3 regions of the Peribacillus sp. NPDC055009 genome follow, and region 2 is predicted to be linked to each of the others. Evidence: riboswitches for the same ligand, from Rfam matches in the RefSeq annotation. Region 2 holds a riboswitch; each other region holds the start of a gene.
What was found. A riboswitch is a leader RNA that binds a small molecule or an ion and turns the genes downstream of it on or off. The one in region 2 is predicted to bind thiamine pyrophosphate.

Region 1 (4,237 bases), on a different contig from region 2:
CCCATTTCTTGTATTGAAATGCATGCCTTGTAGAAATCTTGTTTCGTTCGAATCGACAAGCCAGTAAGCACTTCCGCTTCCGGTACATTTGGTGTTACAAGTGTTGCAAACGGAAGTAAGTCCATTTTTAAGGCGGAGACAGCCTTTTCGTCGAGCAAATGGTGGCCGCTTTTGGAAATCATGACAGGGTCAAGGATAACGATGGCAGGCATGAAGGTTTTAAGGGACGCAGCGACTGTTTCCACGATTTCTTTTGATCCAAGCATGCCTATTTTTACTGCATCGACAGGAATATCTTCAAATATAGCTGCAATTTGGTCCGATATGATAGCTGTTTCAATTGGCTGTACTGAACGGACTTCCATTGTATTTTGTGCGGTTACGGCTGTTATGGCAGACATTCCAAAAACCCCATGTGCAGAAAATGTTTTTAAATCCGCTTGTATTCCAGCACCGCCTCCTGAATCAGAGCCGGCGATGGTTAATGCTGTTTTCATAAAAAAACCCCTTCATATAATTATTTTTTAGAAGTATTTTAAGTAATATGAAAGCTAGAATCGCACCTGCGAATGAACTGAGCATAAAAGCCGGTAAAAAACCAAAAAGAGCAGCTTTTTCTCCTAATAGGAGGATGGCAAGTGGATAACAGGCCATGGAACCGAGAATGCCGGTCCCGATCACTTCACCTAAACAAGCGAATTTTAAGCTTTGTGTTTTTCGATAAAGGATGGCAGCCAAAAGTGCACCGAACATGCTCCCGGGAAAGGCGAATATTGAACCGGTACCAGACATGTTTCTAATGATGGAAACTAGGAAAGCTTGTGTCACAGCATAAGCAGGCCCCAATAGAACGGCCGTGAGGACATTTGACAGATGCTGAATAGGAAAGACCTTTGCAAATCCTGCAGGGATGAAAATAAATGAACTGGTCAGTGTCGTTATAGCCGTTATCATGGCAGTCAACGTCAGTTTCTTGATAGGATTCATCATCATGTCTGCGACCTACAGCGGCCAATCCTGCTCATTTTGAACCATATCCCAGAATAAGTATTCATATCGGGAAGTAACCAAAAAGTGCTTTTCTAATCGAAGAAGTTCCTTTTCTGGCATGCCTTCCGTCAATTCTTCCAACAATGCGATCAGCCACTTGTGTGCTTCCCCGAATTCAGGTGATGAATAGGACCTTATCCAATCTGCGTAGCGATTGTTTTCCAATGCTGCTCCATTTTGTTCTTTTAATAGCAAACCGATTTCATAGTAATCCCAAGCGCATGGCAGGAGACAGGCGATCAAGTCTGCCAATGTCCCATGCTGAGCTGCATTTAGCATGTAACCTGTATAGGCTAGAGTGGTGGGAGTAGGTTCTGTTTCTTCCAATTCCTTGGAACTGATCCCGAATTCGGAAGCATACTGCCGATGGATATCCATTTCCACTTGAAGGGTTTCATTTAAAATACTCGCAAACTTTGCCATGGTTTCGATGTTATGGGCTTTGATGACACCTAAAGCAAAGAGCTTGGAATAATCCATGAGATAGATATAGTCCTGCTTCATGTAATAGGCAAATTTCTTTTCAGGAAGCGTACCATTTCCAATTGCCTGGACAAAGGGATGTGAATGATTCCTTTTCCAAATCTCTTTTGCCCGTGCATGAAGTCTATCACTGAATGTTTCTGTTTTAATATTCTCCATTGTTCATCCTCCTTTAGAATGTTTCCCCTAGATAATGAAAAACCCCGTTCCTGAATACGGAACGGGGTAGATGGATATAGTCTGTAAATGGACGATATCATCCACTTCCCTCCGCCGGTATGAGCCGGTTCAGGTTCAAAGGGTCCGGAAACTATTTCCATCTCAGTCTTAAAAAAGACTCCCCTAGTGGTGTGAATTGTATGTAATTACTGACATCATATCAGAAAGACAAGAAAATGCAACCCGTATTTGAAGAGGGAGCATGTAATGTCCAGGAAAAAAGGGAGAACCAGGTAATTGACTTTTGATAATTATTAGGGTAGAATCATTTCTACATCATTTATATATCGAATTCTTATCCAGAGAGGTGGAGGGACTTGGCCCAAAGAAACCTCGGCAGCGGACCCATTTTGGGAACTGTGCTAAATCCAACAAGCATATGCTTGGAAGATAAGAAGAGCCGTACGGACACAGTCAGCCTCTTCTTGAATTAGAAGGGGCTTTTATTTTTGGGAAATAACGTTTAGTGACATAATAGAAAAGGTATATATAATTTGGTGAAAATCAAACAAGTTGATAAAGTTAGCTAACTAGAAGCAGGCTCTAGGATGACTAGGAAAGGAGCCATTTACATGGCAGAATTATTTAAGAGGATTGAACAGAGGAAGGCAAAACTCATTGAAGAGCTATTGGCCAATGGAGTATACAAAACCTCTGATGAAAGGCACCTTTATGATGCCCCATTAAAAGTGCTTGAAGATGAATATAAGATTGTTATAAATAGACCTAATAACGAGTCACCTTCTGAATGGATGACATAGTAAGCGAAGGACTATATTTTGGGCTCTTGGATAAGGGATATGATGTAAGCATTCACAGTATACACTAGTGGATGCTTTTTTGCGTTTAATAGAAAATGACATAAAATATACATAATTAAAGAATAAAGTAGGTGTTTTGTCACATTTGTCCTATAAAATAACACATTTTATTTCTGAAAAATAGTTGATTTTAACTAGTAGTTTAATTATGATGAAAGTGTAAAAAAATTGAATAAATGGGAGGTGGCATATAATGCCTTACCGTAAAGTAACTATAGAAAGGGTAGAAGAAAAGAGACAGGAAATGATCAAATTGGCAGCAAGTTACGGCTTAACAAGTCTGCTTACTGTTCAGGCCAGTCAAGAATTGGATACGCTATTAAATGCGTTAGCAAGTAAAAGAGAGTCAGAATATTTTTCCCTCCAAAACGCATATCGGTATTTTTAAATTAGCATATTCGACCTGTATTAATTTGAAAAAGCTACTGCTCAAGGCAATAGCTCTAAAAAATTATATTAAATATCGACACGTTTACCAAGAATGATCAAATCCCGCTCAATGCCATCCAGCTCGGCAACTTGAGGTAAATGTGCCCATTCTTCAAACCCGAATTTGGAAAAAAGCTTAAGGCTAGGTATATTGTGGGCGAAAATGAAACCCAATATAGTCTTAATACCTAATTTTGGACTCAATTCAATTGCCTTTTGAATCGAAATTTGTCCGATTCCTTTTCCCCGGAAATAATCATCAATATAAATGCTGATTTCGGCAGTGGAATTATATGCCGGTCGGCCATAGAAGGATTGAAAGCTCATCCATCCAGCAGTTTTCCCTTCTATAGTAATGATATATAGCGGTCTACTTTCTGAATGATGTTCCTCAAACCATTTAACCCTCGATTGGACGGATACAGGCTCCGTATCTGCCGTGACCATTCTTGAAGCAATTGTCGAATTATATATTTCAACAATTCTAGGTAAATCAGATAGTTCTGCCTCTCTAAACTCTATGTGCTCTTCCATGATGTAATCTCCTAACTATCATTTATTCAATCTCCAGAATGAAGGGTAATCCCGTTTTTTTGTTTAAGGGACGGTGAATTGACATCCAATCCATTGAAAGTTTTTTATTATCATACACTTTTTACTCTTTATCTGACAATTCCTTTTTTATGTTAAGTCTGCAGATTTTTTGGGTATGAAAAGGATTAAATACTTCTAGTAAAAAGGCAGAGGAGAACCAAATGAAAAAATTGTCAGTTTTTTTGATTATAGTACTGGTTATATGTTTTGTTGCATATGAATTTCAGGCCTCGGAGTCGGAAGATGTGCAAAGGGTGATGGCTTTTGGAGATTCGTTAACCTATGGAAAAGGGGATAAGGATGGAGAAGGATATATAGAAGGCCTGGAGGATGAATTGAATAACCCGGAATCGGAACAAAAAGTGAGTTTTTGGAATTACGGTATAAAAGGCCAGGAAACGGATGGGGTGATGAAACAGCTTGATGATTACCGCATTAAAACGAAACTTGATGAAGCCGATACTTTCATCGTTTATATCGGAACGAATGACTTGATCAATAGTAACGGCGGGGACTTGGAGAAAATAAGTGATCGAAAAATCAATGAGGGTAAACGGGAGTATATCAGCCATCTGAAAAAGATTACGTCAACACTCATAAAGGCAAACGATAAAGCTGATATTTTGGTAGTGGGACTATAT
Region 2 (4,237 bases):
CCTTGCCGCCCTCCTTTCTCTTCCAAGAAACTAAGTATTTCTCCAGGAAGGTGATGATTCCAAAAAAGACCATGCTCATTCCCATAATGATGAAAATGGCAACAAACACCCGGTCTGTCCTGAACGCAGAGGACGCGAGCGTCATATAAACACCAATCCCCGATTTTGCCCCGAGCCACTCTGAAATAACCGCACCCATTACGCTATAGGTTGCCGAAATTTTCAGGCCGGAGAAAATGAATGGGATTGAGTGAGGAAATTCCAGCTTCCAAAATAACTGGTTTTTCCCCGCTCCCATCATCTTGAAATAATGCTTAAGTTCGTATGGTGTCTGGCGAAAACCGTCCAATGATGCAACCGCAACCGGAAAAAAACATACGAGCGAAATCACTATTAGCTTAGGCAGCATGCCAAAGCCAAACCAGATCACCAATAGCGGGGCCAAAACTATGATAGGTATATTTTGTGATAGTATGAGCAGAGGATAAACCGCGTCCTTCACACCTGGAAATAGGTGTAAGGTTGCAGCAACCAATAAGCCGATGCAGCTTCCAATAAAAAAACCCGACAACGCAAGCTCGGTTGTCGATATAAGGTGTCCGTAAAGATTGCGCGACGACTCAATTCCTTCAATGAAAATGGCCGATGGAGCGGGAAGCAGCCATTGTTCAACCTTCAATAAGACTGTCACTGACTCCCAAACTATCAGCAACAATAATAAAAGAAAGAAGGGAGCCCCCTTCTTCCAAATTCCCCTTCCGATCATGCCCGATATTTCTCCGTTAACGTATCCATCGTAATCCCGCTTGGCTGATATAATATTTTCACTTGGGAAATGACATTCGGCGATCCTATTTCAATCATTCTTACATTCATTTTTTCTATCACGGCAAAAAGTTCGGAAAGCTCCCCCTCCATTGTCGTTTCAAGCGGGTGAACCTCATACTTGACACCTGATTCTTCAATGATCTTGATTGCTTCATCGACCATAGGGATGACATTTTCCCCTTTAGGAATAATTTGTATACTAATTAATGAATTGGCCATCGTATTTCCTCCTATTTTGGTAAAAATTCATTGGTAAATGCCTTTTCAGGATCGAAATCACCTTCAAGAAGCTTGTTTTCTGTCATCCAATCACTGTAATTCTTCCAGATTTCCAGTTTTTGTTCACCCCAACGCGGAGCATCATCCTGATACTTGGCTGCAAGCCACTCCTGGCTTTTCTTAACTAGTTTTGCATCAAGATCCGGCGCAGACTTAATTAACATGTCTGCTGCATCAGCAGGATTCTTAATCGCAAACTGGTACCCTTTTGATGCTGCATGAACGAATGCTTTAACAGTTTCGGGATCTTCTTTTATCATCTTTTCATTTGTAGTTAAAACAGGCGTATAGTAATCAAGTTTATCAGAGTATTCGGTTAAGTAAACCATATTAAGCTTTTCATTTCGCAACTCAGCCTCAATGCCTGTCCATCCATAATAAATCCAGGCAAAATCTATATCCCTTTTAACCGAAGTGAAAAAATCCATGTCTCCTGTATTGACTATATCCACTTTATTTACATCCGCATTTTCTTTTTTCATGAGTGAATCAATAATGGCCTTTTCAACCGGAGAACCCCAGCCACCATACGTTTTCCCTTCAAAATCCTTGGGAGTTTTAATGTTCTTTGCCTCAGGGGAAGCGAATCCAGAGGTATTATGCTGGATGACTGCAGCAACCGAAACAATTGGCACGCCCTGCACGCGGGCCTGTGTTATGCCCTCCTGGTAGCTCACGCCAAATTCAGATTTTCCTGAAGCGACAAGCTTATCCGCTCCAGCTTCACCTGGCATGATAATTTCCACATCAAGACCTTGCTCTTTAAAATAACCTTTTTCCTTGGCAACATACAATCCTGTATGGTTTGTATTCGGTGTCCAATCGAGCACGACCGATACCTTTTTTAATTCTTCATTTTTAGATGCTTCTTCTTTTTCATTAGTTCCGCCTGCACCACATCCAGCCAAAAGGAACAACGAAGTTAACAGTGGTAAGAATTTATTCAAGTTATTATCCTCCTACACATCATATAAGATCCATATGCCGGAACCATAATGGGGCTCCAGGGTCTATTCAAATACTGGATAAAAAGCAAAAAACGCCCGAAGATGAATTCGGACGTTAACATACAAAACAGAAAGTCAGTAATAATATGTTCCCTCCGCTGGCATCACCCAGATCAGGTTCAAAGAGTCAGCATCTAAAGGATGCAATCTCAGCCAGCAGTACTGGCCCCCCTACATTTCTCGCACATATGAACTTTTCTCTCTCATTATATCAATTCATATGGAAAAGGGAATACTAATTTGCTTCTTATCACTAATTGGAAAGGTATTCCTTACTCTTAAGGATATCTAGCAAAACATCTTTTGGAACGAAAATCATTGAAATCAATGTAATTCTGCCTCTTTTCATTCCAATCATTCTTGACTGCAGAGGTGGCTGACAATTTCTAAATAGTCATTTCTTTGCAGGCATTCATATAATGAGCATTATCTGTAGACATTTATGTTTACTGGTTTTATAAACCGTTAATTTAATAAGCAAAAGGTGGATATGATCATGATAAAGATTAATCACAGATGGTTAGATGTCAGTCACATCCAACCAGGAATAGCATCTGCTGAGTCGCTTGAAATTCTCCAATTGCTGGGTGAAGATTCTAACGTTTTTGAATACCGGAACTTTGGAGATTTTAATTTCGATATACAGCTGAGGAACCGAGTCATAGAAGCAGCTATTGCGTTGGATAAAAGCGGTCCAGAATTTTCCACACTTGAGGAATCTCAATCCAATCAACAATATTGGCACCTTTCAAAGGATGGCACCTTTACCCTTCAGCCAGGGATTCTCCCTCATGCTGCACTCGTTGACATTTTCATGAATGGAAGGCTTTATGCCTTCGAATGCGGGACAGCAATCGTCGTCACTTTTTTAAAGGCCATTTTGGATTCAATCGGCCCTAGGAATTTCGATTACCTTTTTTCAAACCTATTTTTATATGACTGGCGCCCTCCACAGAACATGGAACTTAATATTCACAAAGGGAGGGATTATTTACCAGGCGATTGTGTTTACTTCATAAACCCTGATCATGACGAGACAACTCCTGAATGGCAAGGTGAAAATGCCATATTATTAGGGAATAACCTCTTTTATGGCCACGGGATCGGGATAACGACGTCACAGGGAATCATCGATGAATTAAATAGCAATAGAAAGCCGTACGCAACCATATCAGCATTCCTGACAACGCATATCATTTTCCTGGATAGTTCCTTCTATAGACAATTCCAACTAAATATCCCCCGAGCAAAGCCCGATCACTGTCCTGCCAGCCTTTCCAATTGTATTGTTTCTGAAATAGGTTCGAAGATTTACCTTTCATGACCTCTTTGTTTTATATACCCGCATAAAAAAATGCTTGGGGAGAGATCTCCTCCCAAGCATTTTTTCTTATTCATGCACCAATATTCCCTTTGCCTTTAAGCCTGCGGGCATTCGCCTGACCCCATTTCGTTATGGATAGTGTATAAACGGCCAAGGCTGACCATATGAACAAAAAGGCTAAAAGATGTGCTTTGGTAAAACTTTCATGATAGATGAATACGCCTATTAATAAAGATAAGGTCGGAGCGATATACTGAAAAATGCCAAGCATCGATAACGGGATCTTCTCCGCCCCTTTCGCAAAATATAAAAGAGGCAAGGCCGTGGCAATCCCGCCGCCCACCAGCAGCAAGCTTGTGCTTCCCGCTGTAAAGAACTGCATTTCTGATTGGTTCATCAAGTAAATCAGGTAACCTAGGGCCAGAGGCGTTACCATCATTGTTTCAAGAGTCAGCCCGATCGCCGCTTCAGCCTTGATCATTTTTTTTGCCAGACCGTATAATCCAAAGGTCATGGCCAAAACAAGAGAGATCCACGGGATCGTGCCGAAATGAATGCCCAGGATCAAGACTCCGATTCCTGCAAGCAGGAATGAAATGATTTGGGCCCCGCTCAATTTTTCTTTTAAGACTATCACTCCCAATAGTACACTGACTAGCGGATTGATATAATATCCAAGGCTCGTGTCGAGGATCCGTCCTGTATTAACGGCCCAGATGAACACTCCCCAATTAGCTGTAACAAGCAGTGACGCCGTAAGTAATGCCACAAAAAGTTTGGGATTTCCCAATATGTTTTT
Region 3 (4,237 bases), on a different contig from region 2:
GGCGCGGAGGAATGGGAGGAGTGTTATTGCAGTGATATGTCGAGAGCTGTCAAGACAGCGGAACATATCTATCCAGGTCCGGTTCACCGGATGGAGGAGCTGCGGGAAATACCTTCCCCGCCTCTTAAAGGAAGGGTAAAGCTGCCATTCATCCTTTGGGCTATCTGGATTCGCTGCTGCTCGGTGTTAAACAAGCAGACAAGGGCGGAAATTAAGATCGCAGAGCGAAGGATCAATAAAGTATTGGATGAAGTCTTTGCAAAGGGGGAAAGGGATGTTTTGATCGTGAGTCATGCCGCCCTCATGGTATATATGAGGAAAGAGCTGATCCGACGGGGGTTCACCGGTCCCAAATTCAAGATTGCCAGTAATGGAAAGCTGTATGTATTTGAAAGATGATAAGTGGATAAGGGTTTCCCACTAGAAAAGGTAAGTCATTTTCCGAATAGTTATTCTTTTTTTATTGGTTGTGGTTTATTATTGTAATAGTGTAATTTTTACGAATTCAATAATAGGGAAAGAGGGGTGGACATTTTGCTGAAGGCAGTTTTTTTTGATTTAGATGATACATTACTATGGGATCAGAAAAGTGTAAAAGAGGCTTTTGTGGCCACATGTGAAGTGGCCAAGGAGAAATATGATCTGAATGTCGACGATTTTGAAGAAGCTGTGCGAAAGGAAGCGCGTGAGCTTTATTCTTCTTACGATACATATGCATTCACCCAAATGATCGGAATCAACCCATTTGAGGGGCTATGGGGAAATTTTCAGGATGATCATGATGAATTCAGGAAGATGGCCGGGATTGCACCGGCTTATCGGAAAGAAGCGTGGACGAGAGGGTTATTGGCATTAGGGATCGATGACCCGGAATTTGGACTTGAACTGGCAGAACGTTTCCCTGCGGAGAGACGCAAAAAGCCATTTATCTATGAAGAAACATTCCGTGTTCTGGATGAATTAAAAGGGAAGTATAAGTTGCTATTGCTTACGAACGGATCTCCTGAGCTGCAAAATACCAAACTTGAAATTACGCCTGAACTGGTTCCTTATTTCGACCAAATCGTGATTTCAGGCGCATTTGGAAGAGGTAAACCGGATGCCTCCATTTTTGAGCATGCTTTGGGGATCATGGAGCTTGATAAGGATGAAGTATTGATGGTCGGCGATAATTTAATGACGGATATCCTTGGAGCATCACGGGTAGGCATAAAGTCGGTTTGGATAAATCGCCATGATAAGGAACGGAATGAAGTGATTCCAACCTATGAAATCAAGCATTTAGAGGAGCTTTACCCTATCCTTGAGAGCCTGGGAAATTAATTAACGGCTCTTCTTCAAATAATAAATTTTTGATAGTTGTAATGAAAATATTAGGTCTTTCAAATTATTTACAGAATGAAATGGGTGAGATATAGTTACCCTGTAATCAATTAAATTATTCAGACTAGGGGTGTCCAATAAAAGTTGGGCTGAGAGAGAAGCGCTTAAGCTTCTTAACCCTCAGGACCTGATCTGGTTCATACCAGCGTGGGGAAGTTAGAATCTACTAAACAATGACATTTCAATTGGTCATTTCTGTAGCCATACTAACGTTAGCCAGGTCTTAAATATGAGATCTGGCTTTTTCGTGCGAAATGGATTGGATTTTGTCCTTTTTAAATGAACTTAAAAAGGAGAAATGAAATCATGATGAGTAATTCAGTAAATGACATGAACGTTTCAATTATGTCCAGTTTTGCCGGGAGTAAAAAAGTGTATGTTGAGGGATCTAGACCCGATATTAGGGTGCCCATGCGTGAAATTAAGCTAAGTCCGACTACAGGTTCATTCGGCGAAGAGGAGAATCCGCCTTTACGAGTATATGACACAAGCGGCTTTTATACGGATTCAGAATATCCCATTGATATTCATAAAGGTCTTGCCCCGATTAGACGCAGCTGGGTTCTGGAAAGGGAAGATGTTGAAGAGTATGAAGGGCGTGAAATAAAGCCCGAAGATAACGGGTATAAAAAAGAGTCACAAACGAAAGCAGAAATTTTTCCGGGATTGAAAAGAAAACCATTGCGTGCAGCAAAAGGGCAAAACGTAACCCAGCTCCATTATGCCCGAAAAGGTATCATAACTCCTGAGATGGAATTCATCTCGATCAGGGAAAATGTAGCCCCTGATTTTGTAAGAGATGAGGTAGCTAGCGGGAGGGCGATCATTCCGGCAAATATTAACCATCCTGAAAGTGAGCCCATGATCATTGGACGTAATTTTCATGTGAAAATAAATGCGAATATTGGAAATTCCGCTGTTAGTTCATCGATTGAAGCAGAAGTGGAGAAAATGACTTGGGCTACACGTTGGGGTGCAGACAACATAATGGATCTTTCCACCGGTAAGAATATTCACACGACCCGGGAATGGATTATCAGGAATTCTCCTGTGCCAGTTGGGACGGTTCCGATATATCAAGCATTGGAAAAAGTGAATGGAGTCGCGGAAGATTTAAATTGGGAAGTTTTCCGGGATACATTAATCGAGCAGGCTGAGCAAGGTGTGGATTACTTCACGATACACGCCGGAGTGCTTTTGCGATACATTCCCATGACAGCAAAGCGAGTTACGGGAATCGTTTCCCGGGGGGGCTCCATCATGGCACAATGGTGCTTGGCCCACCACCAAGAAAGTTTTCTCTATACTCACTTTGAAGAGATTTGTGAAATCATGAAGGCGTATGATGTCTCTTTCTCATTAGGTGACGGCCTCCGTCCTGGCTCCATTGCAGATGCAAACGATGAGGCTCAATTCGCTGAATTGGAAACACTTGGGGAACTGACGAAGATTGCTTGGAAGCACGATGTTCAAGTCATGGTGGAGGGACCCGGTCACGTACCGATGCATTTGATTAAAGAAAATATGGATAAGCAGCTGGAAGTCTGTCAAGAAGCACCATTCTATACCCTGGGACCATTGACAACGGATATAGCTCCTGGATACGATCATATCACTTCTGCGATTGGTGCTGCCATGATTGGATGGTTTGGAACGGCCATGCTTTGTTATGTGACACCGAAAGAGCATTTGGGGCTTCCGAATAAAGAGGATGTTCGTGTAGGGGTCATTACTTATAAAATTGCAGCCCACGCAGCTGATCTTGCTAAAGGCCACCCCCAGGCACGAAAACGGGATGATGCCCTTTCGAAGGCTAGATTCGAATTTCGTTGGAGAGATCAATTCAATCTTTCCCTCGATCCTGAAAGGGCAGTTGAATATCACGATGAAACACTACCGGCTGAAGGTGCCAAGACAGCCCATTTCTGTTCAATGTGCGGACCCAAATTCTGCAGTATGAGGATTTCTCAAGACATCCGTGATTTGGCGAAGGAAAAGGGTCTGGGCTTTGAGTCGGTAATCGATGAAGGTCTTAAAGAAAAAGCGAATGAATTTAGGAAAACGGACGGGGAAATCTATTTATGATTCCGATGAGAGGGAGAATTCGATGAATCGGGTAATCCAAATAAAAGTTGAAATGAAACAGTTGGAAACTCAATTGGAACAGCTGAAAAGGGAGCTGAACATTTTTCGCGAGAAGTGTAATCATGAATTTGTAAAAACTGATTATAGTCAACAATGCACAAAGTGCCACTTAATCGAAAGTCTGCAATGGTAATGATTCCTTAATCGTCCTTTCATTATCGGAATTAACCCCTTAATCATGTTGGGCATCCAATCACGATGTCAACATGATTAGGGGATATTTCATTATATTTACATGCTTGTTTTATTAATATGAAGTGGAGGAGGGACAGCCAGCCTTTTTCCTTATTCAATCTTAGGAATTCAGCACCCAATGCAGCTTTATTCGTATGGAATTGTGCGAACATCTGTGCAATATCTTCTCTGATGCATTGACCCATGATTTGGCTGCAAGCAACTAATCCTGCATTAATATCGATTGATACTGAAGCAGAGATTTCAGGATCTTGAAAACGTGCCCCGACTGGAATATCCTCCAAATTAGCTTTAGGCCTTTTAGGTGGTGACGGAGGCAGTCCTACGTTATTTTCTTTTAATAATGATTCAAGTTGGTCATGTTCCTGTTTCCCTTGATTGATCACTTCAACAAGTAATTTATGCAGGTCCTTGTCGCCAGTATGATTAAGCATAGTTTGATGACAGGCAAATCAGTCCTTTTGTAGTTGTTAGAAATGCCCATGTTCCAAATACCTCTCCGTAATGGATAGGC

Region 1: it holds a riboswitch for thiamine pyrophosphate, as region 2 does, so the genes downstream of both, tenA (thiaminase II) here and ACWF5P_RS02545 (ABC transporter substrate-binding protein) in region 2, are expected to answer to the same signal.
Region 3: it holds a riboswitch for thiamine pyrophosphate, as region 2 does, so the genes downstream of both, thiC (phosphomethylpyrimidine synthase ThiC) here and ACWF5P_RS02545 (ABC transporter substrate-binding protein) in region 2, are expected to answer to the same signal.

What each region holds. Positions count from the first base shown of each region.
Region 1 covers NZ_JBSGVZ010000010.1:34,615-38,851, forward strand. Annotated here, with positions in the region: gene thiD (bifunctional hydroxymethylpyrimidine kinase/phosphomethylpyrimidine kinase) at 1-497, opposite strand, end outside; gene thiW (energy coupling factor transporter S component ThiW) at 466-987, opposite strand; gene tenA (thiaminase II) at 1,003-1,692, opposite strand; TPP riboswitch at 1,782-1,887, opposite strand; SAM riboswitch class I at 2,045-2,149, shown strand; gene ACWF5P_RS16055 (Fur-regulated basic protein FbpA) at 2,325-2,513, shown strand; gene ACWF5P_RS16060 (Spo0E family sporulation regulatory protein-aspartic acid phosphatase) at 2,767-2,961, shown strand; gene ACWF5P_RS16065 (GNAT family N-acetyltransferase) at 3,030-3,536, opposite strand; gene ACWF5P_RS16070 (DUF459 domain-containing protein) at 3,758-4,237, shown strand, end outside.
Region 2 covers NZ_JBSGVZ010000001.1:508,094-512,330, reverse strand. Annotated here, with positions in the region: gene ACWF5P_RS02555 (ABC transporter permease subunit) at 1-766, opposite strand, end outside; gene ACWF5P_RS02550 (thiamine-binding protein) at 763-1,047, opposite strand; gene ACWF5P_RS02545 (ABC transporter substrate-binding protein) at 1,059-2,054, opposite strand; TPP riboswitch at 2,188-2,297, opposite strand; gene ACWF5P_RS02540 (protein-glutamine gamma-glutamyltransferase) at 2,611-3,438, shown strand; gene rarD (EamA family transporter RarD) at 3,509-4,237, opposite strand, start outside.
Region 3 covers NZ_JBSGVZ010000016.1:24,956-29,192, forward strand. Annotated here, with positions in the region: gene ACWF5P_RS20290 (histidine phosphatase family protein) at 1-399, shown strand, start outside; gene ACWF5P_RS20295 (HAD family hydrolase) at 535-1,323, shown strand; TPP riboswitch at 1,440-1,554, shown strand; gene thiC (phosphomethylpyrimidine synthase ThiC) at 1,690-3,468, shown strand; partial or broken gene ACWF5P_RS20305 (DUF3231 family protein) at 3,760-4,237, opposite strand, start outside.